2 regions of the Ideonella sp. sgz306126 genome follow, and region 2 is predicted to be linked to the other one. Evidence: predicted binding sites of a transcription regulator. Region 2 holds the regulator's gene; the other holds the start of a gene.
What was found. The regulator FNR, encoded in region 2, switches genes on or off when oxygen is low (the NO sensors DNR and NnrR bind a similar motif). The targets are predictions, from matches to a motif close to TTGATNNNNATCAA.
Positions count from the first base shown of each region.

Region 1: the regulator FNR is predicted to act here: its motif matches at 11,948-11,961, upstream of AC0N04_RS05000 (cytochrome C).

Region 1 covers NZ_JBVYWP010000002.1:121,190-136,602, forward strand. The annotation lists gene AC0N04_RS04955 (glycosyltransferase family 4 protein) at 1-1,160, opposite strand, end outside; gene AC0N04_RS04960 (hypothetical protein) at 1,319-1,930, shown strand; gene AC0N04_RS04965 (aminotransferase class III-fold pyridoxal phosphate-dependent enzyme) at 1,976-3,628, opposite strand; gene asd (archaetidylserine decarboxylase) at 3,685-4,569, shown strand; gene AC0N04_RS04975 (TonB-dependent receptor) at 4,702-7,044, shown strand; gene AC0N04_RS04980 (alkaline phosphatase family protein) at 7,154-8,695, shown strand; gene AC0N04_RS04985 (sensor histidine kinase) at 8,737-10,119, opposite strand; gene AC0N04_RS04990 (response regulator transcription factor) at 10,095-10,760, opposite strand; gene AC0N04_RS04995 (COG4705 family protein) at 10,780-11,538, opposite strand; gene AC0N04_RS05000 (cytochrome C) at 12,192-13,577, shown strand; gene AC0N04_RS05005 (c-type cytochrome) at 13,588-14,190, shown strand; gene AC0N04_RS05010 (hypothetical protein) at 14,209-14,790, shown strand; gene AC0N04_RS05015 (ArnT family glycosyltransferase) at 14,861-15,413, opposite strand, start outside.
Region 2 covers NZ_JBVYWP010000004.1:397,528-412,940, reverse strand. The annotation lists gene AC0N04_RS14320 (heavy metal translocating P-type ATPase) at 1-1,414, shown strand, start outside; partial or broken gene ccoS (cbb3-type cytochrome oxidase assembly protein CcoS) at 1,423-1,557, shown strand; gene ccoN (cytochrome-c oxidase, cbb3-type subunit I) at 1,653-3,095, shown strand; gene ccoO (cytochrome-c oxidase, cbb3-type subunit II) at 3,117-3,740, shown strand; gene AC0N04_RS14300 (cbb3-type cytochrome oxidase subunit 3) at 3,756-3,929, shown strand; gene ccoP (cytochrome-c oxidase, cbb3-type subunit III) at 3,978-4,895, shown strand; gene ccoG (cytochrome c oxidase accessory protein CcoG) at 4,910-6,397, shown strand; gene AC0N04_RS14285 (nitrogen fixation protein FixH) at 6,418-6,693, shown strand; gene AC0N04_RS14280 (hypothetical protein) at 6,774-7,016, shown strand; gene fnr (fumarate/nitrate reduction transcriptional regulator Fnr) at 7,089-7,823, opposite strand; gene hemN (oxygen-independent coproporphyrinogen III oxidase) at 7,984-9,393, shown strand; gene AC0N04_RS14265 (sulfite exporter TauE/SafE family protein) at 9,396-10,091, shown strand; gene ylqF (ribosome biogenesis GTPase YlqF) at 10,206-11,123, shown strand; gene dusA (tRNA dihydrouridine(20/20a) synthase DusA) at 11,138-12,160, shown strand; gene AC0N04_RS14250 (DMT family transporter) at 12,162-13,019, opposite strand; gene glnT (type III glutamate--ammonia ligase) at 13,119-14,459, opposite strand; gene AC0N04_RS14240 (aldehyde dehydrogenase) at 14,452-15,413, opposite strand, start outside.

The DNA of each region.
Region 1 (15,413 bases), on a different contig from region 2:
CCCTGCCAGCTGACGTCGACGGTCGCCTGGCGCGCGCGCAGGCCCATCGTGCGCAGCACCGCCTTGTCCTGCGCCAGACTGCGGGCCAGCCGGATGAATTCCGGCGCATCGCCGAACGGCGCCAGCAGGCCGCTCATCATCGGGCGCACGAGCTGCTGTGCCGCGGCGTAGTCGTAGGCCAGCACCGGCAGGCCGCTGGCCATCGCCTCCGGCGTCACGTTGCCGTAGGTCTCGGTGAGGCTGGGGAAGACGAACAGGTCGCCGCTGGCGTAATGCGCCGCCAGGTCGTCGCCATGGCGCATGCCGGCGAAGATCGCCGTCGGGCAGCGCGCCTGCGCCTCGCGCCGCGCCGGCCCGTCGCCCACCAGCACCAGCCGTGCCCGCGGCTCGACCTGGCGCATCGCCTCGAAGGCCTGGAGCAGCGTGACCAGGTTCTTCTCGGCCGCGAGCCGGCCGACATGCAGCACCACCAGATCGTCCGGCGCCGCACCCCACTGGGCCCGCAAGGCCTCGGAGCGCTTGGCCGGGTCGAACAGCGCGGTGTCGACGCCGCGCGACACCACGGTCACGTTGTGGAAGCCGTACTCGGTCAGGCTGCGGCGCAGGCCCTCGTCGGGCGTCATCGTGCACTGGGTCAGGTTATGGAACTTGCGCAGGTAGGCCATGATGGGCTTGTGCAGCCAACCGACGCCGTAGTGCTTGCTGTAGGCGTGAAAATTGGTGCGAAAGTCCGAGCACACCGGCAGCTTCAGCTGCACCGCGGCCTGCAGCGCGGTCCAGCCCATCGGGCCTTCGGTGGCGATGTGCACCACGTCGGGACGGCGCAGCGACCACAGCCGGACCAGCGCCTTGCGCGAGGTCAGCCCCATGCGCAGGTGCGGGTAGCGCGGGATCGGCAGCCCGCGCATCAGGACCTCGTGGAAGCGCACGTCGCTGGTGGCCGTCTCGTGGCGGACCTGGCTGGGCCGGATCAGCTGGATCTCGTGATTGCGCTCGCGCAGGCCGTCGACCACGCTGGCGATGCTGCGCGCCACCCCGTTGACTTCGGGCGGGTAGGTCTCGGTGACGATGGCCACGCGCAGCGAGCGCCGCTGCGCCGGGAAATCATCGACCCGGATATCGAGATCGGCGTCGGGATCAGCGTCGGCATCGTTCGGCATGGCGCGATCGTCGTGCGCCACGGCGACACCGGTGTGACACCGGCACGACGGCCGCGTGTCGGTGTCCATCGCGTGACCGTCACCGACGTTTCATGAAGCCTCGTCACCATCCGGTCACCCCCCCTTTTCGCCGGCCCGCCGGCACCCGAGGACCGCCGATGCTCACCGACTTCCGCAACGAACTGGCCCGTCAACGCTGGGACGATCACCGCTACTACCACCACAGCCGCATCAACCAGAGCCTGCACCTGGTCAGCGCGATCTGCTTCCTGATCGCCTACGCGCTGCTGTTCATCGACCCGCCGTCGGCCGCGCTGCTGGGCTGGGGGGTGTCGATGGTCACCCGCCAGTCCGGCCATTTCTTCTTCGAGCCGCTGGGCTACGACGAGGTCAACCAGGCCAGCAACGAGCACAAGGAAGCAATCAAGGTCGGCTACAACCTGCGGCGCAAGCTCGTGCTGCTGACGCTGTGGGTGGCCGCGCCGCTGCTGCTGTGGGCCAGCCCCAGCCTCGGCGGCTGGGTGGCGCCGGCCACCGGCGCCTGGGCCTTCTGGCACCAGGTCGGCTGGGCCTGGCTGGCGCTGGGCGCGGCCGGCCTGCTGGCGCGTACCGTGCACCTGTTCTTCTTGAAGGGCATGCAGCCGGGCCTGGCGTGGATGACCAAGATCCTGACCGACCCGTTCCACGACATCGCGCTGTACCACCGCGCGCCGCTGCACCTGCTGCGCGGCGAGTGGATCGACCCGATGACCCACGTGCGCCAGGGCTGAGCGGTGGGCCGCCCCGGCGGCCGGCCGGGGTGCCGCCCCACCGCCTCAGCGACGCGACGGCATCAGCATCTCGCGCAGCAAGCTCAGGCGGATGGCCCGGCGGCTGCTGGCCGGCCCGCGCCACCACCAGCCGTCGTCGCTCATCTGCTGCGCCGCCGCCACGAAGCGGCGGCTGACCTCATCGAAGTCCGCCTCGCGGTAGTTCAGGCTGAAGATCAGGCGGCCGGTCCCGACCCAGCTCAGCGCCAGGCCCTGCTCGCGCAGGTAGTACTGCAGCATCCAGTGATAACGCGACGCGACGGTGTAGTCGACGGTCCAGATCGACGACAGATGGGCCACCCGCACCGGCAGGCCGGCCTGCGCCAGGCGTTCGTTCAGCGCGGCGGCGCGGCGGTCCTGCACGGCGTCCAGATCCCGGTACTGCGCGGCCGCCTCGTCGCTCTCCAGATGGTCCAGGAAGGCCGCCATCGCGCCCATCACGTAGGGGTGGGCATTGAAGGTGCCGCGGGCGAAGCAGAGATCGGCCGGATGGTCGTCGCGGTAGCGCTTCATCAGCTCGCGCCGGCCGCAGACCACGCCCACCGGCAGGCCGCCGCCCAGCGTCTTGCCGTAGGTCACCATGTCGGCCTGGACGCCGAAGTACTGCTGCGCGCCGCCCGGAGCCAGCCGGAAGCCGACGAAGATCTCGTCGAAGATCAGCACGATGCCGCGCTCGCTGCAGACCTCGCGCAGCCGCTTCAGCCACGCCGTGTAGGCGGCGCGGTCGACGCCCGCGCTGCGCGAGCCGTCGACCAGCGACGAATCGCCCGGCGCGCCGCGGTTCGGATGCAGCGCCTGCAGCGGGTTCACCAGCACGCAGGCGACGTCGCGCCGGCTGCGCAGCACCTGCAGGCTGCGCTCGCTCAGGTCGCTCAAGGTGTAGGTCTCGCGCGGCGGCAGCGGGTTGCCCGGGCCGGGCTGCACGTCCTCCCACCAGCCGTGGTAGGCCCCGCAGAAGCGCACCAAGTAGTTGCGGCCAGTGTGGTAGCGCGCCAGGCGCACCGCCTGCATCACGGCCTCGGTACCCGACATGTGGAACGAGACTTCGTCCAGCCCCGAGATGCGCTTGAGCCGCTCCAGGTTGGCCGCCACGCACGGGTGGTAGTTGCCCAGCACCGGCCCCAGCGCCTGGACCTGCGCGCTGCCGTCGGCGATGCAGCGCTTGTAGACGTCGTAGCCGAACACGTTGACGCCGTACGAGCCGGCGAGATCGTAGTAGGTGTTGCCGTCCAGGTCGGTCAGCTGCACGCCGCTGCTGGCCTGCAGCACCGCGCCCACCGGCAGGCGCTGGCGCACATAGGCGCTGAACTGGAACGGCACGCGGTAGGCCGCGGTGAACTGCAGGTCGGACAAGGTCTCGCGAGCCTGGGCCGTCCACGCCAGCGACCGCGGGCAGCGCTGCACGAAGGCCGCCGAGAGCCGGTCCATGCCGGCGCGGCGCCGGGCCGTCACCTCGGCCGGTGCGCCGTCGCAGCCGAAGACGCGCGTCGCGTCGTAGGCGTAGCCGGGCAGCCACCGGGCCACCCGCTTGGCCATGCGCGCATGACCGGCGAGCGAAGGGTGCTTGGCGCGCGACAACGCCAGCCGGCGCCACAACGGCGGCAGCACGGTGGCGAGGGCCGCAGCCCCCAACGCCGTCAGAGTGAACCTGTGATCCATGAATGCCCATGAAGTGATGCCTGAACGCATCTGTACCTTGAGGAATTGACAGCGTGATGAAACCCCGCTCCTGGCGCGACCGCCTGCTGCAGCAGGAAGACCTGAACTTCCTGCTCACCAACCGCATTCCGCGCATCGCCGCCACCCGCTTCATGGGCTGGTTCAGCCAGATCCGCCATCCGCTGGTCTGCCGCCTCTCGCTCGCGGTGTGGCGCGGCTTCACCGACCTGGACCTCAGCGACGCCCGGCAGACCCGCTTCGCCAGCCTGCACGAGTGCTTCACGCGCGAACTGCGGCCCGGCGCCCGCCCGGTGGACCCCGACCCCGCCGTGCTGGCCAGCCCCTGCGACGCGATCGTCGGCGCCTGCGGCCAGATGCACGGGCTGAGCCTGTGGCAGGCCAAAGGCTTCCCTTACACCCTGGACGACTTGTTCGGCCACGCCGGGCGCGCCGAGGCCTTTCGCGACGGCTGCTTCGCCACCTTGCGACTGACCTCGGCGATGTACCACCGCTTCCACGCGCCGCACGATGCGCGGGTGACCCACGTGACGCACCTGGCCGGCGACACCTGGAACGTCAACCCGATCGCGCTCAAGCGGGTCGAGCGCCTGTTCTGCAAGAACGAGCGTGCCGCCCTCCACCTGAGGTTGGCGCAGGGCGGCCACCCGATCGCGCTGGTGCCGGTGGCCGCGGTGCTGGTGGCCAGCCTGCGCCTGCACTTTCTCGACCTGCTGCTGCACGGCCGCTACCCGGGACCGCACGAACTGCCCTGCGACGCCGCGGTGGCCAAGGGGCAGGAACTGGGCTGGTTCCAGCACGGCTCGACGATCATCGTCTTCGCCCCCAAGGGCTTCGTGCTGGCCGAGGGCGTGGCGCCCGGTGCACGGCTGCGCGCGGGCCAGGCCCTGATGCGGCTGCCTGCCACGCCAACCACGGCGTGAGCGCCGGATCGCGCTGAAGCACGAAAGCAACGCCTGCGTTTCGCCCGCGCAAAGGCGCGCCGGTGTCACGGCCACGTCACGGCGGCTGCATTCAATCGCCTTTTTTCATTTGCTCACAAACAAAAGGCCACCATGCGCATCCCTCTCCACCTCAGGACCCATCCCCTCACGGCCGTGAACCAGGCGCTGCTGTGCGCGCTGGCCATCGGCTGGCCGGCCGCCCATGCACAGACCGTCGACGCGGCGGTGCAGGTGATCAACGTGGTGGGCAACCAGAGCGACGCCGACAAGCTCAAGGCGCTGCAGCACAGCGCGCCCGAGCAGGCGATCACGCAAGGCTCGCTGCTGTCGACGCAGCCGCAGTCGGTGCTCAGCCAGCACGTGATCGAGAACATCGCCGCGCCGACCTCCAGCTACACCGACCTGATCGCGATCTCGCCTAGCGTCGTCAGCGTCGACCCGAACGGCCCGGGCCTGATGGAATCGCAGGGCGGCCCGACGATCCGCGGCTTCCAGGACGGCCAGTACAACGTGACCTTCGACGGCATCCCCTGGGGCGACTCGAACGACTTCACGCACCACTCCACCTCGTACTTCATGCCGCAGGACCTGGGCCGCATCGTGGTCGACCGCGGCCCGGGCGACGCCACGACGATCGGCACCGCGACCTTCGGCGGCACCGTGGCGGTGGAATCGAAAGATCCGCTGGCCACCGCAGGCACCACGCTCTACGGCTCGATCGGCAGCTTCGGCACGCGCCTGCTGGGCACGGAATTCGACACCGGCACGCTCAAGGACTACGGCGGCCTGCAAGCCTTCATCGACTACCGCCAGGTCAAGACCGACGGCTACCTCACCGGCGCCGGCCTGCGGCGCGAGAACCTGTTCATCAAGGCCGTGAAGCCGGTGGGCGAGGCATCGACCTTGACCCTGGTGGCGATGAAGAACGTGCTGAACCAGCACTACTCGTTCGGCGCCACCTCCTACCCCTACGTCGCCGTGCAGGCCGACGGCCAGCCCGTCACCAGCACGCTGCCGGGCCAGATGCAGCAGTTCGGCAGCAACTATGGCCTGAGCAGCGACCCGCAAAGCCAGGCCTACAGCGGCTACAACTACGACGACATCTCGTCCAACATGGCCTATGCCGGCCTGAAGACGCAGCTGGGCGCGGTCCGCATCGACAACAAGCTCTACACCTACGCCTACTACCACCGCGGCTACAACGGCCTGGACCCGAACGGCGGCAACCTGGCCTACGGCACGGGCAACGGCCCGGCCGGCTCGACCGGCGACGGCACCTTCCCCGCCGGCGCAGGCACCACCAACGGCACGGTCAACAGCGGCCTGAACGTGCCCGGCCAGCGCATGATGATGAACTACCGCTCGGTCGGCGACACGCTGCGCCTGTCGCAGGACCTGGCCGCTGGCACGCTGAACTATGGCGTGTGGGTCGACGACCAGACCAACGACCGCTTCCAGTACGAGATCGACTGGACCAACGGCGGCGGCTTCAACGCCGCGAACGCCGCCGCCGCGACCGACCGCCTGATGCACGACACGCTGCTGTCCGTCCAGCCCTATGTCGCCTTCGCGTGGCACGCGGCGCCGCAGCTGACCGTGACGCCGGGTCTGAAGTACGCCGACTTCCGCCGCACGATCGACGCCGCGGTCAACCAGAAGACCGGGCTGCCGCTGAACTATTCGCACAGCTGGTCCAAGGCGCTGCCCAGCATCGACCTGCATTACATGGTCAACCCGGAATGGAGCGCCTACGTGCAGGCCGCCAAGGGCTTCCTGGCGCCGAACCTGAACCTGTTCTACGTCGCCAACCCGCAGGTGACCGACCAGGGCGCGACGCCCGAGAGCACCGACAACTTCCAGGTCGGCAGCACCTGGAAGTCGCACACCATGACGGTCTCGGGTGACCTGTACGCGATCAACTTCGACAACCAGATCGCCTCGCGCACCGTGGGCGGGGTCAAGGAGTTCTACAACCTGGGCGGCACGCGCTACCGCGGTGCCGAGGCCGAGGTCACCTACTACGTCGGCGCCGGCTTCAGCCTGTACGGCAACGCGGCCTACAACCAGGCCAAGCAGACCGCCAACGGCCTGCAACTGCCGGGCGTGCCCAAGACGACCGCCACGCTGGGCCTGATCTTCAACGACGGGCCGTGGTACGCCTCGGCGGTGACCAAGGTGGTGGGCTCGCGCTATGGCGACATCCATGCCGACGCCTCGGGTGCGCCGGTGGGCATCTACAACTTCGCGGCCAACAACGTCACCAACCTGAGCGTCAACTACACCGTGCCGCATGGCTTGCGCGTGCCGGCCGGCACCAAGATCGGCGTGCAGGTCAACAACGTCTTCGATCATCGCGACCTGAACGCGCTGGCGGCCTACACCGCCAACAACGTGCCGCTGTTCTTCTCGCTGCCGGGCCGCGGCGTGACGCTGAACTTCTCGGTCCCGTTCTGATCCCGCGCGCGCCTTGGCGCGCACTCCGGTGCTGCGCCGACCAGACCACTCCGCGGTCGGTCGGCGCAGCACGCTGTCGCTCACCCGGGCGCCCTGCCCGCCCCATCCCATGACCAACCGCTTCTCCCGTCGCCAGCGGCCCCGCCGGCTCGCGCTGGCGGCCTTCGCCGTCGCCACGCTCGCCAGCGCCACCGCCGTGGCCGCGCCGGCCCCGGCACCGCGCTTCCAGCATGTGATGCTGATCAGCGTCGACGGCCTGCACGCGCAGGACCTGCAACGCTACGTCGCCAGCCATCCGGCTTCCACGTTCGCCACGCTGGCGGCCCATGGCATCACCTACACCCAGGCCCGCACGCCGGCGCCGGCCGATTCGTTTCCGGGCCTGCTCGCGTTGACCACCGGCGGCACGCCCTCGGCCACCGGCGTCTACTACGACGTCACCTACGACCGCACGCTGTCGCCCCCCGGCAGCGACTGCCGCTCCCACGGCAGCGTCGTGCGCTACGACGAGTCGCTGGACCTGCCCGGCGCGCCCAAGGGGGCGGCGGTGCTCGACCCGCACCAGCTGCCGCTGGATCCGGCTCATGGCTGCGCGCCGGTCGCGCCGCACCAGTACCTGCAGGTCAACACCGTCTTCGACGTGGTGCACGCCGCCGGCGGACGCACCGCCTGGGCCGACAAACACCCCGCCTACGACCTGGTCCAGGGTCCGTCGGGTCACGGTATCGATGACTTGTACACGCCCGAGATCGGCGACAACTTCCGCGGCGCGAGCGACCCGGGCGCCGACAAGATCACGGCGTCGGTCGAGCGCACCGCGGCCTACGACCGCGACAAGGCCCAGGCGGTGCTGAACTGGATCGCCGGCAAGGACCACGCCGGCAGCCGCGACGAACCGGTGCCGGCGCTGTTCGGGATGAACCTGCAGGCCGTCAGCGTGGGGCAGAAGCGCGGCGGCTACCTCGACGCCGCCGGCCGCCCCGGCCCGGCGCTGGACAAGGCGCTCGCCGACACCGACGCGCTGCTGGGCGACCTGATGCAGGCGCTGCGGCAGCACGGCCTGGCCGATTCGACCCTGGTGGTGCTGAGCGCCAAGCACGGCAACGGCCCGATCGATCCGTCCCGCTTGCGCCGCATCGACCAGGCCGGCTTGCAGCGCGTGATCGCGCAGACCGCCGGCGCGGCGCCGGCCCAGCTGACCACCGACACCGCCGCATTGGTCTGGCTGGACCCGACCCACCCCGCGAAGCCGCGCGACGTGGCCGCGGCCTTGACCCGCCACGCCGCCGAACTGGGCATCGACCGGGTGCTCTGGGGTCCGAGCCTGGCGCGCGCCTTCGGCGGCCGCGGGTTGCCGCGCCGGCAGCCGGACCTGGTGGTGGTGCCGCGCGCCGGCGTGATCTACGTCGAGGCCGGCGACGACAAGCGCGCCGAGCACGGCGGCTTCTCGGACGACGACCGCCATGTCGCGCTGCTGCTGTCGAACCCGGTGGCGTTCAGCGGCCCGGCCCAGGTGAGCCGGGCGGTGAGCACGGTGCAGGTCGCTCCCACGCTGCTGCGGGCCCTGGGGTTGAAGCCCGACGCCTTGCAGGCGGTCTCGGCCCAGCACGTGCACGTCCTACCGGAACTGCCGCAAGGCGGTCCCCGGTAAGCGCGCAAGCCCCCGGGGGCTCGCGGCATTACTCCGGGGGATCAGCCGATCGCGGGTGACGCAGCGTCAACCCGCTCCGGCGGCAGCGGCAGCCGCAGGCTCAGGCGCAGCCCGTCGAGCGGCGGCGGCGCGGATGCCAGCCGCACCTCGCCGCCCAGGCGTTCCACCAGCGTCTTGACGATGGACAGACCCAGGCCGGAGCCCGGCTGGCCATTGCCGAGCACGCGGTAGAAGGCGTCGAACACCCGCTCGCGCTCGTGCTGAGGAATGCCCGGGCCGCTGTCGTCGATGTGCAGCAGCGCGGCGCCGTCCCGCAGTTCCAGCGCGACATCGACCCGGCCGCCGGCAGGCGTGTAGCGGACGGCGTTGTCGATGCCGTTGCGCAGCAGCGTGAACAAGTCGATCTCGCTGGCGCTCAACCGCACGTCGTCCTGACCGGTGACCCCCAGGTCGATGCCCTTGGCCTGGGCGAGCGGCATCAGGTCTTCGAGCACGCGGCGGATCACCGCCTGCACGCTCACCCGATCCGCCGGAGGCGACGCGGCGGCCGACTGGGCACGGGCCAGTGCCAGCAGTTGCTCGAGCAGCAGGCGATTGCGCGCCAAGCCTTCGCGCAGACGGGCCAGACGCTCGGCCGCCTCCGCCGGCAGCTCGCTGTCGGCCAGGCGCTCCGCCTGCAGCGACAGCGCAGTCAGGGGCGAGCGCAGTTCGTGCGCCGCGTCGGCGACGAAGCGCTGCTGCGTTTCGATCGACTGCGCCAGCCGCGCCAGCAAGCGGTTCAGCGCGACCACAAACGGGCGCACTTCGAGCGGCAGCGGCTGCGGCGCGATCGGATGCAGGCCCAACTCGCTGCGCTGGTCGAGTTCGGCCGACAGATCGGCGATCGGGCGGAAGCTCGACCTCACCAGCCGGGCCACCAGCAGCAGCAGCAGCGGCACCAGCACCAGGAAGGGCAGCACGGTGCGCAGCGCGCCGGCCCGGGCGGCCTCGTCGCGCACCGCGGTGTCCTGCGCCACGGCCAGGCGCTGGCCGGTGGCGAGCGTGCGCACCAGCACGCGGTAGCGGCGCGCGCCCGCCGGCGCGGTCTGCAGGCCCTCGACCAACGGGACGCTCCAGGCCATCGTGCCGGCCGCCGCCGCCGCGGGCTGCCCCGCCGACGGCAGCATCTGCACGGCGACCGGGAAATCGACGTCCCCGGCGGACGCGTCGGGGGCGTCGGCCGGGCGCGGCGCGGGCAGGTGCTGCCGGTCGAACAGCGCGGCCACCTGGCGCAGCACGTCGTCCTGCAGTTCGTTGGCCTCCTGCAGCGCATTCAGGAACGCCAGCGCGCCGGCCGCCACGGCCACCGCGACAATGGCCAGCAGCAGCTCCAGCGACAGCCGCAGCCGCAGCGAATGCTTCAGGCGCTCTTGGAAACCATCCATCCCACGCCTCGCACGTTGCGGATCGCCTGGCTGCCCAGCTTCTTGCGCAGCGCGTGGATCAGGAACTCCACGGCGTTGCTCTCGACCTCCTCGCCCCAGCCGTAGATGCGCTCTTCGAGTTCGGCCCGCGAGAGGATCGCCCCGGGCCGCTGCAGCAAGGCCCGCAGCAGCGCGAATTCGCGGTTCGACAGGCGCACCGCCGCCGCGTCGCCGCAGCGTGCCTCGCGGGTCGCCGGATCGAGCAGCAGTTCGCCATTGCCCAGCAACGGCGCCGCCGCGCCGCCCTTGCGGCGCTCGACCGCGCGCATCCGGGCCAGCAGCTCGCTCATCGCGAAGGGTTTGAGGACGTAGTCGTCGGCGCCGCCGTCCAGGCCCCGGATGCGATCCTCCAGCCCGTCGCGGGCGGTGAGGATCAGCAGCGGCACCGGGCTGCCCTGGCCGCGCAGGCGCTTGAGCACGTCCAGTCCGTCCCGGCCGGGCAGGCCCAGGTCCAGCAGCACCAGGTCGTAGGACTGGGTCGCGAACGTGTCCAGCGCCGTCTGGCCGTTGCGCACCCAGTCCACGGCATACGAGGCGTCGCGCAGCGCAGCCTGGACGGCCTCGCCGATCATCGCGTCGTCTTCGACCAGCAGCACCCGCATGGCGTTGGCGCCGCGGCGCTCAGTGCGCCCGCTCGGCCGCGCGGTGCCTGAAGAGCGTCAGGCTGAGCAGCATGAAGCCCAGCAGCACCGCCGACGCGGTGTAGCGGCTCAGTGCCAGGCCGCCGGCCGCCACCGGCTTGTCGAGGAAATCGCCGACCACGGCGCCCAGCGGGCGGGTCAGGATGAAGGCGGCCCAGAACAGCGCAGTGCGGGACAGCCGGGTCCACAGGTAGGCCGCGACCAGCAGCGCCAGCAGCACGCCAAACACGAGCATGCCGCCGCGGTAGCCCAGGCCTTCCGAATCGGCCGTCCAGTCGCCCAGCGCGGTGCCCAGGGTCTGCGAGAACATGATCGTCGTCCAGTAGAACATCTCGGCCCGGGGCGTGCGGATCGACGTCACCGACACGGTGCCCATCGTGCGGTGCCAGACGAACAGCGAGGCCAGCAGCAAGCCCAGCAGCAGCGAGGCGCCGCCCGCGTAGCCGATGCCCAGCGAGCGATCGGCGAAGTCGGCCAGCGTCGTGCCGACCGTGGTGGTGGCGATGATGGTCGTCCAGTACAGCAGCGGGTGGAAGCCCTGGGCCCGGATCTGCGCGGCCACCGCCACGGCGAAGACGGCGGCGAAGATGGCGGTGGCCACCAGGTAGCCGAGGTTCATCGACATCGACACGGCGTCGCCGCCGGTCTCGCCCAGGGTGGTGGCGGCGATCTTGATCAGCCAGAACACCAGAGTGACTTCGGGGACCTTGCTCAGGGCCAGGTCGGTGCGCTTGTTCATCGGTCGTCCATTCCATCAGGTCGCCGTGGCAGGCCCCGGTGGGCCGGCGGATGAGGCGAGGAGCATCCAGTATCCCCGCGCACACTTAGGCGAACCCTAGCCGAGGCGGGCGGCGAAGCCGAGGCGCGGGGCCGCGAGGACCGGGTCCGCCGCCGCGCTGTCCGGACCGGCCGCGGCGGCTTGATAGCGATCAGTCTCGCGCCGATCGCGGCCGGTGGGCCGGCGGGCCACCCGGCGTGCCCGGTGCGGCGCCGCCGCCGATCGGGGTGCCGGGAGGGTCGTGGCGCCTGGACCACGGGGTAAAGGCGAGCGTTTTTGTCAGCCTGACAGACATAAATCTTTACCCTCTGTGGTGTGCAGGGCACAAATATCGATGCAAATGCAGGTCGGTGTCCGCAATGCGTCCAGGTTGACATCTGTCAACCTTCGCGCGACCCTGAAAGCGTCTCATGGCGTCCTGCCGCCAGAGAACCGATCGATGTGCCCCCCTCTGAAGCCGACCGCCACCACGTCGTGGGAACTCGTTCCCGCGGCCGACGCGGACCGCACGGCCGAACGGGGCATGAAGCCTCCGACGGAACGCCTTCCGATCATTGATGGCATGGGATCCACCCAGGCCCCGACATCCCACCCAGGCTGAACAGGAGATCGTCATGAGACCCAGCAAACTGAGGACATTCCTCGCCACCATGGCCGCGGCCAGCGGCGCCCTGCTGCTGGCGCCCGGCAGCGCCCAGGCCGTGCCCAGCTTCGCACGCCAGACCGGCATGGCCTGCGAGGCCTGCCACACCGTGTTCCCGGAGCTGACGCCGTTCGGGCGCCGCTTCAAGATGCACGCCTACACCATCGACAACCTGCCGCAGGTCAGCGGCATGAGCGCCAACAAGGACCAGACCCTGGTGCTCAACCAGGTGCCGCCGCTGTCGTTCATGCTGCAGGCCTCGTACACCAGCACCAAGGCCAAGCTGCCGGACTCGCAGCAAGGCGTGGGCTCGGTGCCGGCCGACGCGCTGGCACAAAACGGCCAGGTGCTGTTCCCCCAGCAGGCCAGCCTGTTCTATGCCGGACGCATCGCGCCGAACTTCGGCGCCTTCGTGCAGATGACCTATGACGGCACCGCGGGCACCTTCGGCTGGGACAACACCGACATCCGCTATGCCCGCCCGGCCAGCGACACCTTCCTGTGGGGCGTCAGCGCCAACAACAACCCGACCGTGCAGGACCTGTGGAACACCACCCCGGCCTGGCAGTCGCCGTTCGACCAGCGCAGCGCCACCGCGCCGACGCCGGGCGTCTCGACCATGATCGACGGCGGCCTGGCAGGCGCCGGCGTCGCGGGCCTGAGCGTCTACGGTTCGTGGAACGACGTGGTCTTCGGCGAGGTCGGTGCCTACCGCTCGGCCCCGGCGGCGGCGCAGATCGACAGCACCAGCACCAACGTGGTCCATGGCATGGCCCCGTACTGGCGCCTGGCCTACGAGCGCCAGTGGGACCGCAACTCCTGGGAGGTGGGCGCCTACGGCGTGGACGTCAACATGTTCCCGGGCGGCGGCAACGCCCTGTCCGGCCCGACCAACCACTACCGCGACTGGGCGATCGACTCGCAATACCAGTACATCGGCGACGAGAACCTGGTGTCGGTGACCGCCACCTACATCAAGGAAAACCAGACGCTGGACGCCACCTACGCGGCCGGCGGCTCCGCCAACCCGACCAACAGCCTGAAGACGCTGCGCGTCGGCACCAGCTACTACTACCAACGCCGCTACGGTGGCGCGCTGGGCTACTTCTCGACCACCGGCACGACCGACGCCACCCTCTATCCCACCGGCGTCCCGGTCGGCGGCTACGCCAACGGCTCGCCCGACAGCCGCGGCTGGAGCGCCGAGTTCGACTGGGTGCCTTACGAGAACACCAAGTTCGCGCTGCAGTACACCGCGTACAGCAAGTTCAACGGCGGCGGCAGCAACTACGACGGCATGGGCCGCAACGCCAGCGACAACAACACCGTGTACCTCCTGGGCTGGATTAACTTCTGAGCAGGCCACCATGAAGAAGATCACCGCATTCGCACTGACCGCCCTGCTGGGCGCCACCTCGGGGCTGGCGTTCGCGCAGCAGACCCCTCAAGCGCTGGCTGCCGGCGTCTGCTCGGCCTGCCACGGCCCGGAAGGCCGCAGCGTGTCGCCGGTGTTCCCGCGCCTCGCGGGACAGCAGGCCGCCTACATCGTGCTGCAGCTCGACGCCTTCCGCGGCCATGTCCGCGGCGACCCGAACGCGCAGGCCTACATGTGGGGCATGGCCTCGCAGCTGAGCGACGATTCGATCAACGGCCTGGCCGAGTACTACGCCAAGCAGCCGGCCGTCAAGGAGAAGGCCGGCACGCCGGCGCTGATGGCCGAGGGCGAGAAGATCTACACCCAGGGCATCCCGGCGCAGAGCGTGCCGGCCTGCGCCAGCTGCCATGGCGCCAATGCCGAAGGGGCGGCGGCGTTCCCGCGCCTGAGCGGCCAGCATGTCGAGTATCTGGTGGCGCAACTGCAGGGCTTCCAGTCCGGCGTGCGCGCCAACGCGCCCATCATGCTGAACGTGGCCCGCACGCTGAGCACCGAGCAGATGCAGGCGGTGGCCAGCTACGCGGCGGCGAAGTGACCGGCCGGGGTGCATGACATGCCACGTGCCGATCTGACCCGCAGGGTGACCCGCCCAGGCCGGGTCCTGCCGCTGATCGCGTCGCTGGCGCTGCTCGGCACGCAGGCCGCCTGGGCCGGCGAACCCGACGTCGCCACGCTGCAAAGCGAGGTCCAGGCGCTCCAGACCATGGTGTTGCAGCTGAACGCACGGGTCGAACGGCTGGAGGGCACCTCGCCGCCGGCCGCGGCAGCCGCCGCGGCTGCCCCTGCGGTGCCGAAACCGAACGCCCTGCCGGCGGCGATGCCGGCCGCGCCGGTGACGGTGCCACTGGCCGCCCAACCGGCGCCGGTGGCCGCCCCACTGGCCGCGCTGCAACCAGGCGCGACCCCGGCCGACCTCGGCCCCGAGGCGCTGCTGCGGCTCAACTGGGCGAAGATCGCCGCGGCGATGCCGGCCAGCGAGGTCTCGACCCTGCTGGGCAAGCCGTCGAAGATCTTCACCGTCGACGGCCGCACCGTCTGGTACTACGTGTACCCGTCGATCGGCACCGGCTCGGTGTTCTTCACCGGCGACAACCGGGTATCGAGCCGCCACTCGCCGTTCGGCTGGGGCGGTTGAGCCTGCGGCGCGCCGCCGGGAGGCGGTGCGCCGGCCGCGCGAGCGCTCACCCTCGCGTCAAGGCCACGGGCTAACGCGCGCAGGGCCGGCTCGGATCGAGCGCCGGCTGGACACGCCAGACCAGGCCGGGGAAATCCGCGCCGGCCGGCTGCCAGCCCTCGGCCGACGCCGGCGGGTTGTCGCGCAGCACCAGGCGGGCGCAGTGCAGACGGGCGGAGTCGCTCACCCACGGGCTGATCGTGGCGTCGCCGTCGATCAGCACCAGCGGATGCTCGTGCATGCGCAGCGACAGGGCGCCGGCCACCGCGCCCGGCCCATCGATCACCCGCACCGGGCCCCCCAGAGCCCGCCGCACCGGCCGGCTCAGATCGTGGGCGAGGCGTGCCGACGGGAAACGGCTCCAGTGGGGGCTTTGCAGGCCGGCCGGCGCCTTGGGCGAGGTCGCCAGGTTGATGGCCAGCAACAAGCCCTGCAGGACCACGAAGGCCTTGAGCGCCCGCGGCACATGCAAACTCAGCCGGCCGCCGCGGCGCCAGGCCCACAGCTCCATCACCGCCGGCACGGTGAAGTGCACGAAGGCCGTGCCCCATTGCGCCTGCAGGTCGGATCCGAAGACCAGCCCC
Region 2 (15,413 bases):
TCGGGTCGCCGTGGCTCTCGGAGCCTCGTTCCCCGCCGATGGAACCTTGGTGCAAGGGAGTACGCGCGTCGATGAATCCTTGCTGACGGGCGAGTCGCGGCCGGTGTTGCGCCAGGTCGGCGACGAGTTGGTGGGGGGCAGTATCAACCTGGGAGATCCGGTGGTGATGCGCGTGCTGCGCGTCGGGGCCGACACCCGCTACGAGGCCATCGTGGCGCTGATGCGGGATGCCTTGAGCCAGCGCCCTGCGATGGCAAGGCGCGCCGATGCCTGGGCGGGCCCGTTTCTCTGGGCCGTGCTGGTGCTGGCGGCCGGGGCCGCTGCCGCGTGGTCGGTGATCGATCCGTCGCGGGCGGTCTGGGTCGCGGTGTCGGTCCTGATTGTCACCTGCCCGTGCGCGCTGTCGCTGGCCGTGCCTTCGGCCCTGGTGGCCGCGACGGCCGCGCTGGCGCGGCGCGGCGTGGTGCTCCAGCGCCTGGATGCGTTGGAGGCCATGGCCCGGATGAACCGTCTGTTGCTGGACAAGACGGGAACGTTGACGGAAGACCGTTTGGCCTGGGTGTCTACTCGGGGCATCGATGGCGGGGAACCCCAGCGGGCGGATATCCGGGCGGCGTTGGCCTTGGCGCGGTGGTCCACCCACCCGCTGTCGCAGGCGCTGGTTGCGGCGGCACCGCCCGACTCGCAAGGCATCGAGGCGCCAGCATGGCATCAGGTGCAGGAACTCGCAGGGCGGGGTCTGCAGGGGCAGGATGCAGACGGACGGGTCTGGCGACTGGGCTCGGCGGCCTGGGTCCGCGATGGTCTGGAGGGACCTGCCGGCGATGCGGACGAGGCCGAGGTCTGTTTCGGGCCTCGCGGTCAGGTTCTGCTGCAATTCGGCTTGCAGGAACGCCTTCGGGAAGGCGCCCAGGAGGCGATCAGGGCGCTTCGCGACGAGGGCTTGTCCCTGGGTTTGGTGTCCGGCGATGCGGCGAGGCGGGTCACCCGTCTGGGTCAGCGCATCGGGATCCCGGACGCCGTTGGCGACGCCCTGCCTCAGGATAAGTTGGCGGCGCTGGCGACCGCGCAGGCGCGCGGCGATGTGGTGGGCATGGTGGGCGACGGCGTGAACGATGCGCCGGTGCTGGCCCGTGCCGACGTGTCGTTCGCGATGGGGCAGGGCGCCTTGGTTTCGCGGGTCCATGCCGACGCGGTGATTGCGTCGAACCGCCTCGGCGACATCGTGTTGGCGCGTCAGCTGTCGCGCCGGACGCTGCGCGTCATCCGGCAGAACTTCATCTGGGCTGCCGCCTACAACAGCGCGTGTATTCCGCTGGCATTGACCGGTCACCTGCCGCCCTGGGCTGCCGGACTGGGGATGGCGCTCAGCTCGTTGATCGTCGTCGGCAATTCACTTCGACTGTCGCGCTGACGGCCATCATGGACATTCTTTATCTGCTGATTCCGCTGTCCGCCGTGTTGGTATTGACCATCATCGCGGTTTTTGGGTGGGCCCTGCACCGGGGTCAGTTCGACGACCTGGAACGAGAGGGTGAGCGAATCCTGCAACAGGATCCGGAACCGGTTGACGCCGATCAAGCGAAGGCGTTGCCAGTTCAAAAACAATCGCGTGATTAGTGTTTCCGAGTCTTAAGAAGAGGAGGCCTTCGATGGCAACAAGTTCCGTGCCGGCCCAACAGCCGGTTTATACAGATGCCGTGGTGCGATGGTTTGCCATTGCCGCTGTGGTGTACGGCATCGTCGGGATGCTGGTGGGGGTATGGATTGCGTCTGAGCTGGCCTGGCCCGAGCTCAACATGGGCATTCCGTACATCACCTACAGCCGTCTGCGGCCTTTGCACACCAACGCGGTGATCTTCGCGTTCGGGGGCTCGGCACTTTTTGCCACCAGCTATCACGTCGTGCAGCGCACCTGCCAGACGGCGTTGTTCCTGCCCAAGCTGGCGTGGTTCACCTTCCTCGGCTGGAACTTGGTCATCATTTCGGCCGTCATCACGCTGCCGCTGGGGATCAACACCGCCAAGGAATACGCTGAGCTCGAGTGGCCGATCGACATCCTGATCGCTATTGTTTGGGTGGCCTACGCGGTGGTGTTCTTCGGCACGATCGGGATCCGCAAGGTGCGCCACATCTACGTGGCCAACTGGTTCTTCGGCGCCTTCATCATCGCCGTGGCGTTGCTGCACATCGTCAATAGCGCTGAAATTCCGGTCACGCTGTGGAAGAGCTACTCCGCCTACGCGGGCGTCCAGGACGCCATGGTGCAGTGGTGGTACGGCCACAACGCAGTGGGCTTCTTCCTGACGGCCGGCTTCCTGGGGATCATGTACTACTACATCCCCAAGCAGGCCGAGCGCCCGGTGTATTCGTATCGCCTGTCGATCGTCCACTTTTGGGCGCTGATCTTCACCTACATGTGGGCCGGTCCCCATCACCTGCACTACACCGCGCTGCCGGATTGGGTGCAATCGGTGGGCATGATCTTCTCGCTGGTGCTGCTGGCGCCGAGCTGGGGCGGCATGATCAACGGCATCATGACGCTGTCGGGTGCGTGGCACAAACTGCGTGACGACCCGATCCTGAAGTTCCTGATCGTGTCGTTGTCGTTCTACGGCATGTCGACCTTCGAAGGCCCGATGATGGCCATCAAGACGGTGAACGCGCTGTCGCACTACACCGACTGGACGGTGGGTCACGTTCACTCCGGCGCGCTGGGTTGGGTGGGCATGGTCACGATCGGTGCGCTTTATCACCTGATTCCGCGGATGTTCGGTCGCAAGAGCATGTACAGCATCCGGGCCATCGAATTGCATTTCTGGATCGCCACCATCGGCATCGTGCTGTACATCGCATCGATGTGGATTGCCGGCGTGATGCAGGGCTTGATGTGGCGCGCGGTCAATCCTGACGGCACGCTGGTCTACAGCTTCGTCGAAAGCGTCAAGGCGACCTACCCGTTCTACGTTATCCGCGTGTTGGGGGGGATCCTCTACCTGACCGGCATGCTGATCATGGCCTGGAACGTCGCCAAGACCATGGCCAATGGCCGCATCACGCCGGTGCCGATTCCCACGGCCCTGGCACACGCCTGAGTCAGGACGAGGAGTAGAAAAATGGCTACACAACAACACGCCCCTCGCGGTCACGAACGGATCGAGACCAGCAACTTTCTGATGATCGTGCTGATCTTGATCACCGTCGCCATCGGTGGCATCGTCGAAATCGTGCCGCTGTTCTTCCAGCACTCGACGACCGAGCCCATTCCTGGCTGGAAGCCTTACACCGCCTTGCAGCAGACGGGCCGCGACATCTACACCCGGGAAGGCTGCTACACCTGCCACTCCCAGATGATTCGTCCTTTCCGCGCCGAGACCTTGCGGTACGGAGCCTATTCGGTGGCGGGAGAGTCGGTCTATGACCACCCGTTCCAGTGGGGGAGCAAGCGAACCGGTCCTGATCTGGCGCGGGTGGGCGGTCGCTACAGCGATGAGTGGCACCGCATTCACTTGAACAACCCTCGTGATCTGGTTCCGGAATCGAACATGCCGGCCTTTCCGTGGCTCAAGGACGCCAAGCTGAACCCGGACGACATCCAGCCCAAGATGCGCGCGTTGCGCAAGGTGGGCGTGCCGTACACGGATCAGGAGATCGCGGATGCGCCGGAGCAACTCAAGGGCAAGACCGAACTGGATGCGTTGATCGCTTACCTCCAGGTGCTGGGCACCGCCCGCAAGTAAGAAACGAGGCTGGCCATGGATTTCGACATCAACGTGGCGCGCAGCCTGATCACCCTGGTTTCGCTGATGATGTTCATCGGCCTGATCGGGTGGACTTGGGCGGCCCATCGCAAGGCGGCCTTCGATGAAGCGGCCCAGCTGCCATTCCTCGATGACGAGCAGTCTGTGGAGCTTTCCGAACGGAAGTGATGTGTACGGGAGCGGACCGGATCTGCTCCCGACCGACTGGAGAACGACATGAGTGACTTTTTCAACAGCGGCTGGTCCATCTTCGTGGCCACCGTTGTCATCGTGGGCCTGATCGCCTGCCTGGCCTTGCTGATCTTCGGGAGTCGCCAGCATGTGGTGGCCACCGACAACAGCACTGGCCACGTCTGGGATGAAGACCTGAGGGAGATGAACAACCCGTTGCCACGCTGGTGGATGGGGTTGTTCGTGCTGACCGTGGTCTTTTCCGCCGTCTATCTGTTCCTGTTCCCGGGCCTGGGAAGCAACCCTGGGGTCCTGAAGTGGAGCGAGGATGGTCAATGGCAAGCCGAACAAGACAAGGCCCGCGCGGCGATGGCGCCGGTGTATGCCGGATTTGCAAATCTGACCGCCGAGCAGTTGGCCAAGAACCCGCAGGCCATGGCCATCGGTGAGCGTCTGTTCGTCAATACCTGCGCGCAATGCCATGGATCGGATGCCCGCGGCAGCAAGGGCTTCCCCAACCTGACCGACAACGACTGGCTCGGTGGCGATGGCAGCCCGGCCTATATCGAGACCACCATTCTCAATGGGCGCACGGGTGTCATGCCGGTGATGGCGCCGGCGGTCGGGACGGCGGATGACGTGCACAACGTGGCCAACTACGTGTTGAGCTTGTCGGGCGCGGCGCACAGTTCGGTCGCGGCGGAATTGGGCAAGCCCAAGTTTGCAGCCTGCGCGGCCTGCCATGGCGCCGACGGCAAGGGCAATCATGCGATCGGTGCCCCCAACCTGACCGACAACATCTGGTTGCATGGCTTCGGCGAAGATGCCATCACGGCGATGGTCAACAATGGCAAAACCAACGTGATGCCGCCTCAAGGTGCTCGGTTCACGCCGGAACAATTGAAGGTGCTGGTCGCCTACGTCTGGAATTTGTCCCACAGCACAAAGGTCGCCGCTCAGTAAGGTAAATTGGCAGCATGAGCGATACCCCCGCCCCTATTCAGTCGACTCCGATCCACCAATCTCCTCCGGACGACGACAGCGTTGAGGCGCTGGTATCGCTCTATCAGAAGCAGAAGAAGATTTACGCCCGTGCGGTATCGGGCGTGTTCGCCAAATGGCGCTGGGCGCTGGTCTGGTTCACCCAGGTTTTGTTTTACAGCGTCCCTTGGCTGACTTGGAATGGTCGGCAGGCGGTGTTGTTCGACCTGATTTCAAGGCGCTTCTATATTTTCGGGTTGGTCTTGTATCCGCAAGACCTGATCTATTTGTCAGCGCTGCTGATGATCTCGGCCTACGGCTTGTTCTTGTTCACGGCCGTGGCGGGGCGACTGTGGTGTGGCTTTGCCTGCCCGCAGACGGTCTACACCGAGATCTACATGTGGATCGAGCGCAAGTTCGAGGGAGACCGCCCTCAGCGCATGAAGCTTGACGAAGGCCCCTGGACTGCCAACAAGCTGTGGCGAAAGGGCGGTAAGCAAGCCAGCTGGATCCTCTTCGGCCTGTGGACGGGCTTCACGCTGGTGGGCTATTACACGCCGATCAAGCAACTCGCCGCCGAGGCGGTCACGCTCAGCTTTGGCCCTTGGGAATGGTTCTGGGTGCTGTTCTATGGCTTTGCGACCTACGGCAACGCAGGCTACATGCGCGAGCAGGTCTGCAAATACATGTGTCCGTATGCGCGCTTCCAAAGCGTCATGTTCGACAAGGACACCCTGATCATCAGCTACGACACTGAGCGGGGCGAACCTCGCGGCGCCCGGTCCAAGAAGGCCGACCCGGCGAAATTGAATCTGGGCTCCTGTGTGGATTGCGGCCTGTGCGTGCAGGTCTGCCCCACCGGCATCGACATTCGCAAGGGGCTCCAGTACGAGTGCATCGGCTGTGCCGCCTGCATTGATGTCTGCGACGGCATCATGGACAAGATGGGTTATCAGCGGGGCTTGGTGCGTTATGCCACCCAGAACGGCCTTGCGCAGCATTTCGACAAGCAGCAGATGCTTCATCGTGTGTTGCGTCCTCGCGTCTTGGTGTACACGGCCATCCTGCTGCTGATCTGCACCGCCTTTGCGGTCAGCATCACCCTGCGGAGCCCGTTCCGCGTCGACGTGGTCAGGGACCGCGCCTCGCTGGCACGCATTGTCGGCGCCGGAAACATCGAAAATGTCTACCGGTTGCAAATCATGAACAACGCCGAGAAGGCCCAGCACTATCAGGTGTCCGTTGCAGGGCTGCCTGGCATCACGGTGGCGGGAGATGACGGCCGTACCAACAGTGCAGATATTCTGGTCGGGCCCGCGGAAGCCCATTGGATCACGCTGGAAGTTCGCATTCCCTTTGAATCGAGCCAGCAGGTTGGGTCCGGGGTGCACGAGATCCACTTCAATGTCGAGCGCCTCGCCTCGGGGACGGATGGCACGCCTGCGACGGTCTCGGAGAAATCCACCTTCCTGGTACCTCGCTGAACGAATCGGAGATTGACACGATGTCGAATACCCAGGTTTCCCCTGTTGCCAGCAGATCCGAGTCCATCGAGAGTCAACGCCCATGGTGGACTTATGGGATGGTGTGGATGGTCATCAGCGGCCCGCTCTCGGTGGTCATCGCCGCCTTGATCAGCGGATACGTCGCCTGGCATGGCCAGGACCCCGTGCTGTTGCACGACGATGTGGGCCCCCCGCCATCGGCCATCAAGGCCGGAACCGATTCGCAGACCCCGGCGGAACTTGCACGCAACCACGCCGTGGTATCCAAGCACTGAATGCAGGTCTCCCCCATCGCGGGCAGGGACATGGAAGGGGGACTTGAATGAAAGTCGGCAGATCGAGCTTCGGAATACGCTTGCTGTGCGTTCTGTGGCCATCGTTCCTGATGGCCGGAGTGATGGAAATGCTGGTGTTTTCCGTCGTCGACCCGCACACGCTCCAATGGTTCGGCGGTGCCATGATCGAGTGGAGTTCAACGGCCGTCTACACGCTTGCGTTCTTCGCCTTCTGGCTGATCATCTCGACCGCGAGCGCGTTGACGCAATTGCTGGTGACCTGTCCGCCCGACAGCTTCGAGGAGCGTGCCCCTCAACTCTAGCAAGCGCTGCTCGCTTGCCTTCGATACCGGCGCCAGGGCCGGACGGACTGCCAGAATCCAGTCCGGTCTGTGTCAGCAGTTCGCGCCGTTGACCAGTTGCTGCAGTCCGGCCTGATCAACGATGCGGATATGGCGCTGCTTGACTTCGAGAAAGCCATCTTCCTGAAACTTCGAGAAGGTTCGGCTGACGGTTTCCAATTTCAAGCCGAGGTAGCTGCCGATCTCTTCGCGGGTCATCCTCAGAATCAACGAAGAGGCCGAAAAGCCTCGCGCTTCTAGGCGTTGCGTGAGATTCAACAAGAACGCCGCCAGCCGCTCCTCGGCACGCATGCTGCCCAACAACAGCATCACGCCGTGGTCGCGCACGATCTCGCGACTCATGATCTTGTGGAATTGGTGCTGGAGGTCGGTGAACTCACGCGACAAATCCTCCAACTGGCTGTAGGGGATAACGCAGACCTGAGAGTCTTCCAGCGCTACCGCATCGCAGGAATGCCGGTCGTTGCTGATGCCGTCCAGGCCCAGCAATTCGCCTGCCATCTGAAACCCGGTGACCTGATCGCGTCCGTCCTCCGACGACACGCAGGTCTTGAAGAAGCCGGTCCGGACCGCATACAGCGATTGGAACGGATCCCCCGAGTGGAACAGCGTATCGCCTCTGGCGACGGTCTTGCGGGTTGCGACCAGATCATCCAGCCGGTCCAAATCGTTCCTGCCCAAGCCCACGGGCAAGCACAGCTCCCGCAGGTTGCAACTGGAACAGGCCACCTTGAAGGCCTCAGGCTTCACACGCAGCGAATCAGTCATGATGACGATTATCGCTTGAGGGGAAAGTTTGCGGCAGCCCCACGCACGCGGCGTCGCAGGATTCAAACAACGTGCGAGGCAGGGTCTTTCCCGGCACGCAAACGCCAGCTGCCTTGAGACACATCAAGGCTCAGCCCCCCCACTTTGGCACCATCGCGCCATGGAACTTGTTGCCTCCGCACCACCGATCGGGTTGCCCACAGACTTGCTGGAGCGTTTTGACGTTCCCGGGCCCCGCTACACCTCCTACCCGACCGCAGATCGCTTTGTGGAGGCCTTCACAGCGGGCGATTACCAGCGCGCGCTGACGCAGCGCAGCGAAGGCGCCCAGGTCGGGGGCAAGCAGCCGCTGTCGATCTATGTCCACATCCCGTTCTGTGAGTCGGTCTGCTATTACTGCGCCTGCAACAAGGTCATTACCAAACACCATGACCGCGCCGCCGAGTATCTGAGCGCGCTCGACATCGAGATCGGGCTTCACGAGAAGGTGCTGGGCGACCAGCAGGTGGTGTCGCAAATTCACTTCGGGGGCGGGACACCGACGTTTCTGAGCGATGCCGAGTTGTCCGGACTGATGGAGCGGCTGCAACAGGCCTTTCGCGTCGCACCCGGTGCCGAGATCTCGATCGAGGTGGATCCTCGCACCGCTTCGCCGTTGCGCTTGGCGGCTTTGCGGAAGATGGGCTTCAACCGGATCAGCTTCGGGGTGCAGGATTTCGATCCCGAAGTCCAGAAGGCAGTCCATCGGGTCCAGTCCTTCGAGAGCATCCGCGATCTGATGCACGCGGCTCGCGAACTGGGGTTCGAGTCGATCAATGCCGACCTGATCTACGGCTTGCCGAAGCAGACCCCGACCTCCTTCGCCCGCACCGTGGCGCAGATCAGCGAACTCCGACCCGATCGCATCGCCTTGTATTCGTACGCACACCTGCCGCAGCGCTTCAAGCCGCAGCGCCGCATCGATGCGAGTCAATTGCCCCCGCCGGACCATCGTATCGCGATGCTGTCCGGGGCGATCGCCGGTTTTCTCTCCCATGGCTACACCTACATCGGCATGGACCATTTCGCGCTGCAGGGCGACTCGCTGGCGGCGGCCAAGCGCCAAGGGCGACTGCACCGGAACTTCCAGGGCTACAGCACGCAACCCGATTGCGACCTGATCGGGCTGGGGGTGTCGTCCATCGGCCGCATGGGGGCGACGTACAGCCAGAACGCCAAGACCCTGCCGGAGTATTACGACGCGTTGCGGCAAGGGCAGTTTGCGATCGTGCGAGGCTTGGCGCTGACCCGCGACGACCTGCTGCGACGCGCCGTCATCATGGCGATCATGTGCCAGGGCCGCCTGGAGTTCGAATCGATAGAACTTGCCCACCTGATCAAGGTGCCCGAGTACTTCCGCAACGAACTTGAGCAACTCAAGCCCTATGTCGAGATGGGTCTGGTCACGCTGGACGCCGGCGCCGTGCAGGTCACGGCGCAGGGCTGGTTCTTCGTGCGGGCCATCGCCATGGTTTTTGACAAGCATTTGCAGGCGGATCGCGTTCGCGAGCGGTTTTCGCGCATCATCTGAGGGTGAACTTCACCCTGATCTTCAGCGCGCTGCTGATGGGGCTGGCCGGGTCGGTGCATTGCGTGGCGATGTGCGGTACCGCAAGCACCGCGGCGGTTCGCGCCTGCGGGCGCTCGCGCCCCCTTCTCGCTGCCTGGGCCTTTCATCTGGGGCGCGTGCTGGGCTATGCCGCCGCGGGGGCGGTGGTGGCTTCCAGCGTATCGCTGCTGGCGCGACTCGGGCAGTGGAGTCCCGCTCTGCGCCCGCTCTGGGTCCTGGCGCACATGGCCGCCCTGGGCCTGGGCCTGTGGTTGCTCTGGAAGGGTCGGCAACCGGAGTGGCTTGAGAGCTTGGGCCGCACGGACCGTCACCTGGGTGCGCCGGATGGCAACGGCTGGCAACGCATGCGGGGTCCCGTCGGCGCTGCCGCCATCGGGAGTGTCTGGTTCGCATGGCCGTGCGGCCTGCTGCAGTCGGCCTTGATGGTCGCCGCCCTGGCCAATGGGCCCTGGGCAGGCGCCTCGGTGATGGCTGCCTTTGCGGTGGCCTCGTCCTTCGCGCTGGCCGGCGGGTCGGCGTTGTGGATGCGGTGGCGTGGCGGGGGCGGGCGGGCCACCGTGCTGATCATTCGCTTGTCGGGCGCGGCGTTGGCCGGTGCATCGGCCTGGGCCTTGGGCCACGACGTGTGGATGCGCGTCGCGGCCTATTGCGCGACCTGAACCCCTCCGCGGTTCCCGAAGAAGGCCGCACCCCTTTGAGACGCGTCCGAGGCGTGCCAGCCCACGCTGCGGCGACAATGGCGGACTGTTCTTGCCGCGCAGCGCGCCTTCCCGATGTCCGTTCAATGGTTTCCCGGCCACATGCATGCCACGCGCAAGGCGATTGCCGAGCGCATGAAGCAGGGCGTCGACGTGGTGATCGAACTGCTGGACGCGCGCTTGCCCGGGTCCAGTTCCAACCCCTTGCTGGCGTCGCTGACCCAGGGCAAGCCGGCGTTGAAGCTGCTCAACAAGCAAGATCTGGCCGATCCGGCCAGCACGGCCCTGTGGCTGGCACATTTCAATGCCTTGCCGGAAACCCGTGCACTCGCGCTGGATGCCGGCGAAACCGCCCCGGCTCAGAAACTGGTCGTCGCCTGCCGTGACCTGGCCCCGCTGCGTGGCGGCATGGCCAAGCCGCTGCGGGTGCTGATCTGCGGCATTCCGAACGTCGGCAAATCGACGCTGATCAACACCTTGGTCGGCAAGAAGTCGGCCAAGACCGGCGACGAGGCCGGCGTCACGAAGAACGAACAGCGCATTGCGCTGGCCAGCGACGTGATCCTGTTCGACACCCCGGGCATGCTGTGGCCCAAGCTCAGCGTCGAGCAAGGTGGCTACCACCTTGCCGCCAGCGGCGCGGTGGGCAAGAACGCCTACGACGAGGAAGAAGTGGCTCTGGCACTGCTGGAGTCCCTGCAGCGCCACGCTGCCGACCGACTCGAAGCCCGCTACCGCGTGAGTGGCGCGGCGGCCCTGGTGCCCGAAGCCTTGCTGGAAGCGATCGGCCGCCAGCGTGGCGCGATGCAATCGGGCGGGCGCATTCATCTCCAAAAGGCGGCCGAGATCGTCCTCAACGATTTCCGCTCCGGGGCGATGGGGCGCATCACCTTGGAGACACCGATGGAATTCGCCGCGTGGCAGACGGCGGCCGAAGCGGCGCAGGCCCAGCGTCCGGAACGCCGTTCCAAGCGCGTCGTGCGAGGCACATGATGGCTCCTTCCCCGATGAACACCGCTCGCTCCCCCTGGCGCCTGTCGGTCGCTCCGATGCTCGATTGGACGGATCGCCACTGCCGCTATTTCCACCGTCTGCTGACCCGGCACGCCCGGCTTTACACCGAAATGGTCACCACCGGCGCCTTGCTGCACGGAGACCAGGGCCGGCACCTCGATTTCAATCCCGAGGAGCATCCGCTGGCGCTGCAACTGGGCGGTAGCGAGCCGGCCGAGCTGGCGTCCTGCGCCAAGCTGGCCGAACGCTGGGGCTACGACGAAGTCAATCTCAACTGCGGCTGTCCCAGCGAGCGGGTGCAGCGCGGTGCCTTCGGTGCCTGCCTGATGAATGAGCCGGCCCTGGTGGCCGATGGCGTGAAGGCGATGCGCGACGCCGTGTCGATCCCGGTGACGGTCAAGCACCGTATCGGCGTGGACCAGTCCGAGAGTTACGGCTTCGTCCGCGATTTCGTCGGCACGGTCGCGCGGGCGGGGTGCGAGGTCTTCATCGTTCACGCCCGCAGCGCCTGGCTGAAAGGCCTGAGCCCGAAGGAGAATCGCGAGATCCCGCCGCTGCGCTACGAGGTGGCCGCGCAACTCAAGCGCGACTTTCCGGATCTGACCATCGTCGTCAATGGCGGCATCGCGGCTGCCGATCAGATCGCCGAGCACCTGTCCCGGGTGGACGGCGTGATGGTCGGTCGCGAGGCTTATCACAATCCCTGGTCGATGGCTGACTGGGACTCGCGCTTCTTCGGCGCAACGCAGGCTCCGGCGCGGTCGCGCGAGGCGGTCGAGGAGGCGATGGTGGCCTACATGGCCCGCGAGTTCGAGCGGGCCCAGGTTCCCTGGGCGCACATCGCCCGCCATATGCTGGGCCTGCGCAACGGCCTGCCAGGGGCCAGGCGCTGGCGCCAGGTCTGGAGCGACCATCGCCTCAAAGGCCTGACGGCTGGCGAGGTCTGGCACCATGCCCGGGACGCGGTGCCTGCGGCCGCCGGCACGGCGATGACGGCATCGTCCGCGACGGCCTGAGTCACGCGCTCGCGGTGGCCAGGCGTGGCGGCCAGGTGGCCAGCAGCAGGCCCAGCACGGCCAAGCCGAGCGCCAGGCCCTGCGATGCGGTCATGCGTTCGTGCAGGAACACCACGCCGACGGCGGAAGCCGTCACCGGCAACAGCACCGTGAAAGCGCCTGCCCGAGGGGCCGGCACGCGGCGCAGCCCTTGCATCCAGAGCCAGACGGTGGCCACGCTGGCTGCCAGCGCGTAAAACAGCAGCAAGGCCCAGGTCGGTGCGGGGACCTGGGCAAAGTCGAAGCGGCTGGCCTGCCACAGCCCCAGCGGCGTGACCAGCGCCAGCCCCCACAGGTTGATCAAGGCGCTGATCCGCCGCGCAGACACCTGCGCGGTGAGCCGCTTGCCGATGACCACGTAAGCGGCCTCGCAGAACGCCGCCACCACCAGCATCGGGTAGCCCCACCACGCGCCGCGACCGGCGTCGCCGGCGGTCTTCGAGAGCGACAGCAACGCAATGCCAGCGACCGCAAGGACGATGCCCCACGCGACCCGGCGGGGAATCTGTTCGTGCAGGAACACCCGCGAGAGCAGGGCGACCGCGGCCGGGATGCCGGCCATGATCACGCCCGCTGCCACGGCGGAGGTGGCCTGCACGCCGAACAGCATGCAGATCGAGAACAGAAAGTTGCCGAGAAAGCTCTCCCAGAACAGCAGCCGGCGGTCGTGCGGCGTCAGGGCTGGTTCGTGCGCCTGGCGTCGCACCCAGCCCAGCATCGCCACGGCCGCGATGCCGAAACGCAACCAGGCCAGCAGAAAGACGGGGAAGCTCGCCACCAGCAGGCGCGACAGGCCTACATAACTGCCGACCAGGGCCATGCTGGCCGACAGGCTGGCATAGGCCAGCCAGGGCACCGGGGCGTGTTTCAAGCCACCGTCCCCCGACGACACCCGGACCTCGCCGGCCGACCGGCAGGCTCAGAACGTGGCCGCATAGCGCTGCAACTCCCAGTCGCTCACATGGCGCGCGTAGGCGATCGCCTCGGCCCGCTTCAGGCGCACGAACTCGCTGGCCAGGGTGGAACCGAGCGCGCCGCAGACCACCGGGTCTGCCTCGAGCGCGGCGGCGGCCTCCGCCAGCGACTGTGGCAGCACCGGGATGCCGCGCGCAGCGATCTGCGCCAGCGGCAACTGGAACAGGTCGTCGGTGCAGGCCGGGCCCAAGGCCAGGCCGCGGTCGATGCCGTCCAGCCCGGCTGCGATCACGGCGGCCGTGGCCAGATAGGGATTGGCGCTGGCGTCGGGCAGCCGCCACTCGAAGCGGCCGGGCAGGGTGCGAACGACGGCGGTGCGGTTGTTCGGTCCGTGCGCTACGTAGGCCGGCGCCCAGGAGGTGCCGGACAGCGATTCACCCACCACGAGGCGCTTGTAGCTGTTGACCGTGGGCGCCGCCAGGGCGCACAGCGCCGGCGAGTGGGCCAGCACGCCGGCGATGAACTGGCGGCCCAGCGCCGAGAGCGGCGTATCGCTGGCGCGCGCCGCGGCGTCCGGTTCAAACAGGCAGGCGCCCGACGCATCCCACAGCGACATGTGGAAATGCAGGCCGCTGCCCGGCTGATTGGCGAAGGGCTTGGGCATCATCGAGAACACCATGCCGCGGGCCTCGGCCAGCGCATGCGCCGCCAGCTTGAAGCCCATCACATGGTCGGCGCTGGCCAGGGCGTCGTCGAACGCGAAATTCACCTCGTACTGGCCGTGGGCGTCCTCGTGGTCCAGCTGCAGCACGTCGAGTCCCCAGGCTTGCAGCGTGGACTGCAGCGCGTGCAGGAAACCGGCCTGGCGCGGCAGCGATTTCAGGTCGTAGCTGGGCTTGTCCAGCCGGTCGGCATCGTCGGCCGGCAGCCATCGCCCGTCCTGCTGTTTGAGCAGAAAGAACTCGGGTTCGATGCCGGTCTTGAGCTGCCAGCCGCGCGCCGCCAGGCGGTCGCTGGCACGTTGCAGAACCTGGCGCGAACAGCCCTCGAAGGGGTGCCCGTCGACGAAGCCGCTGCACACCGCCCGCGCATAACCGGGCATCCACGGCAGCGGCCGGATCGTCCGGGCATCGGCCCGCGCGTAGTACTCGGCTCGGGGGCCGATGCGGGGCAGCGCGGTGCCCCAGATCGACGGGCCGGCAAAACCCGCCCCGGTGGCAACGAGCTCGCCCAGCTTGTCCAGGGGCACATACTTGCCCTTGGCCACGCCGTGGAGGTCGGTGAACTGCGCGAGCAGGGTGTGGACCCCTTGCTCGGCCAGTGCCTTCTTGACGGCCTCAGTCAAGGCGGATCCAGGTGGTCTTCAACTCGGTGTACTTGTCGAAGGCGTGCAGCGACTTGTCGCGCCCGTTGCCGCTCTGCTTGAAGCCCCCGAACGGCACCGTGATGTCGTCTTCGTCGTACTGGTTCACATGCACGGTGCCGGCGCGCAGCGCCCGGGCAACCCGGTGGGCGCGGTTCAGGTTGTGGCTCCAGACGCTGGCCTGCAGACCGTAGCTGGTGTTGTTGGCCAGCGCGATGGCTTCGGCCTCGGTCTTGAAACGCAGGATGCCCATCACCGGGCCGAAGATCTCTTCGCGCGCGATCTTCATGCCGTTGTCCACGCCGTCGAACACCGTCGGCTCGACGTAATAGCCCCCCGTCTCGGTCCGCACGCGGCGGCCGCCGGCCACGCAGCGCGCGCCTTCGGTGTTGCCCGCGTCGATGTAGCCCAGCACGGTGTTCATCTGCGTCTCGTCGACCAGGGCGCCGAGCTCGGTGGCCGGGTCCAGCGGATCGCCGGGCGCGTATTTCGGGGCTTCGGCGGCCACCAGCCGCACGAATTCGTCGGCGATGGCGTCGTGCACCAGCACCCGCGACGGCGCATTGCAGCTTTCGCCCTGGTTGAAGAACATGCTGCCGGCGACGGTACGCGCGGCCCGGGCGATGTCCTCGTGGTCGTCGAAGACCAGAAAAGCCGACTTGCCGCCCAACTCGTTGTAGACCCGCTTCAGGTTGGAGCGGCCGGCGTAGTCCAGCATGCGCCGACCGACGCGCGTCGAGCCGGTGAAGCCGATCGCGTCCACGTCCATGTGCAGCGCCAGCGCTTCGCCGGCTTCGTGGCCGTAACCGGGCACCACGTTCAGGACGCCGGGCGGCAGACCCGCATCGATCGCCAGTTCGGCCAGGCGCAGCGCGGTCAGCGGGCTCTTCTCGCTGGGTTTGAGCACCACCGAGTTGCCGGCGGCCAGGGCGGGGC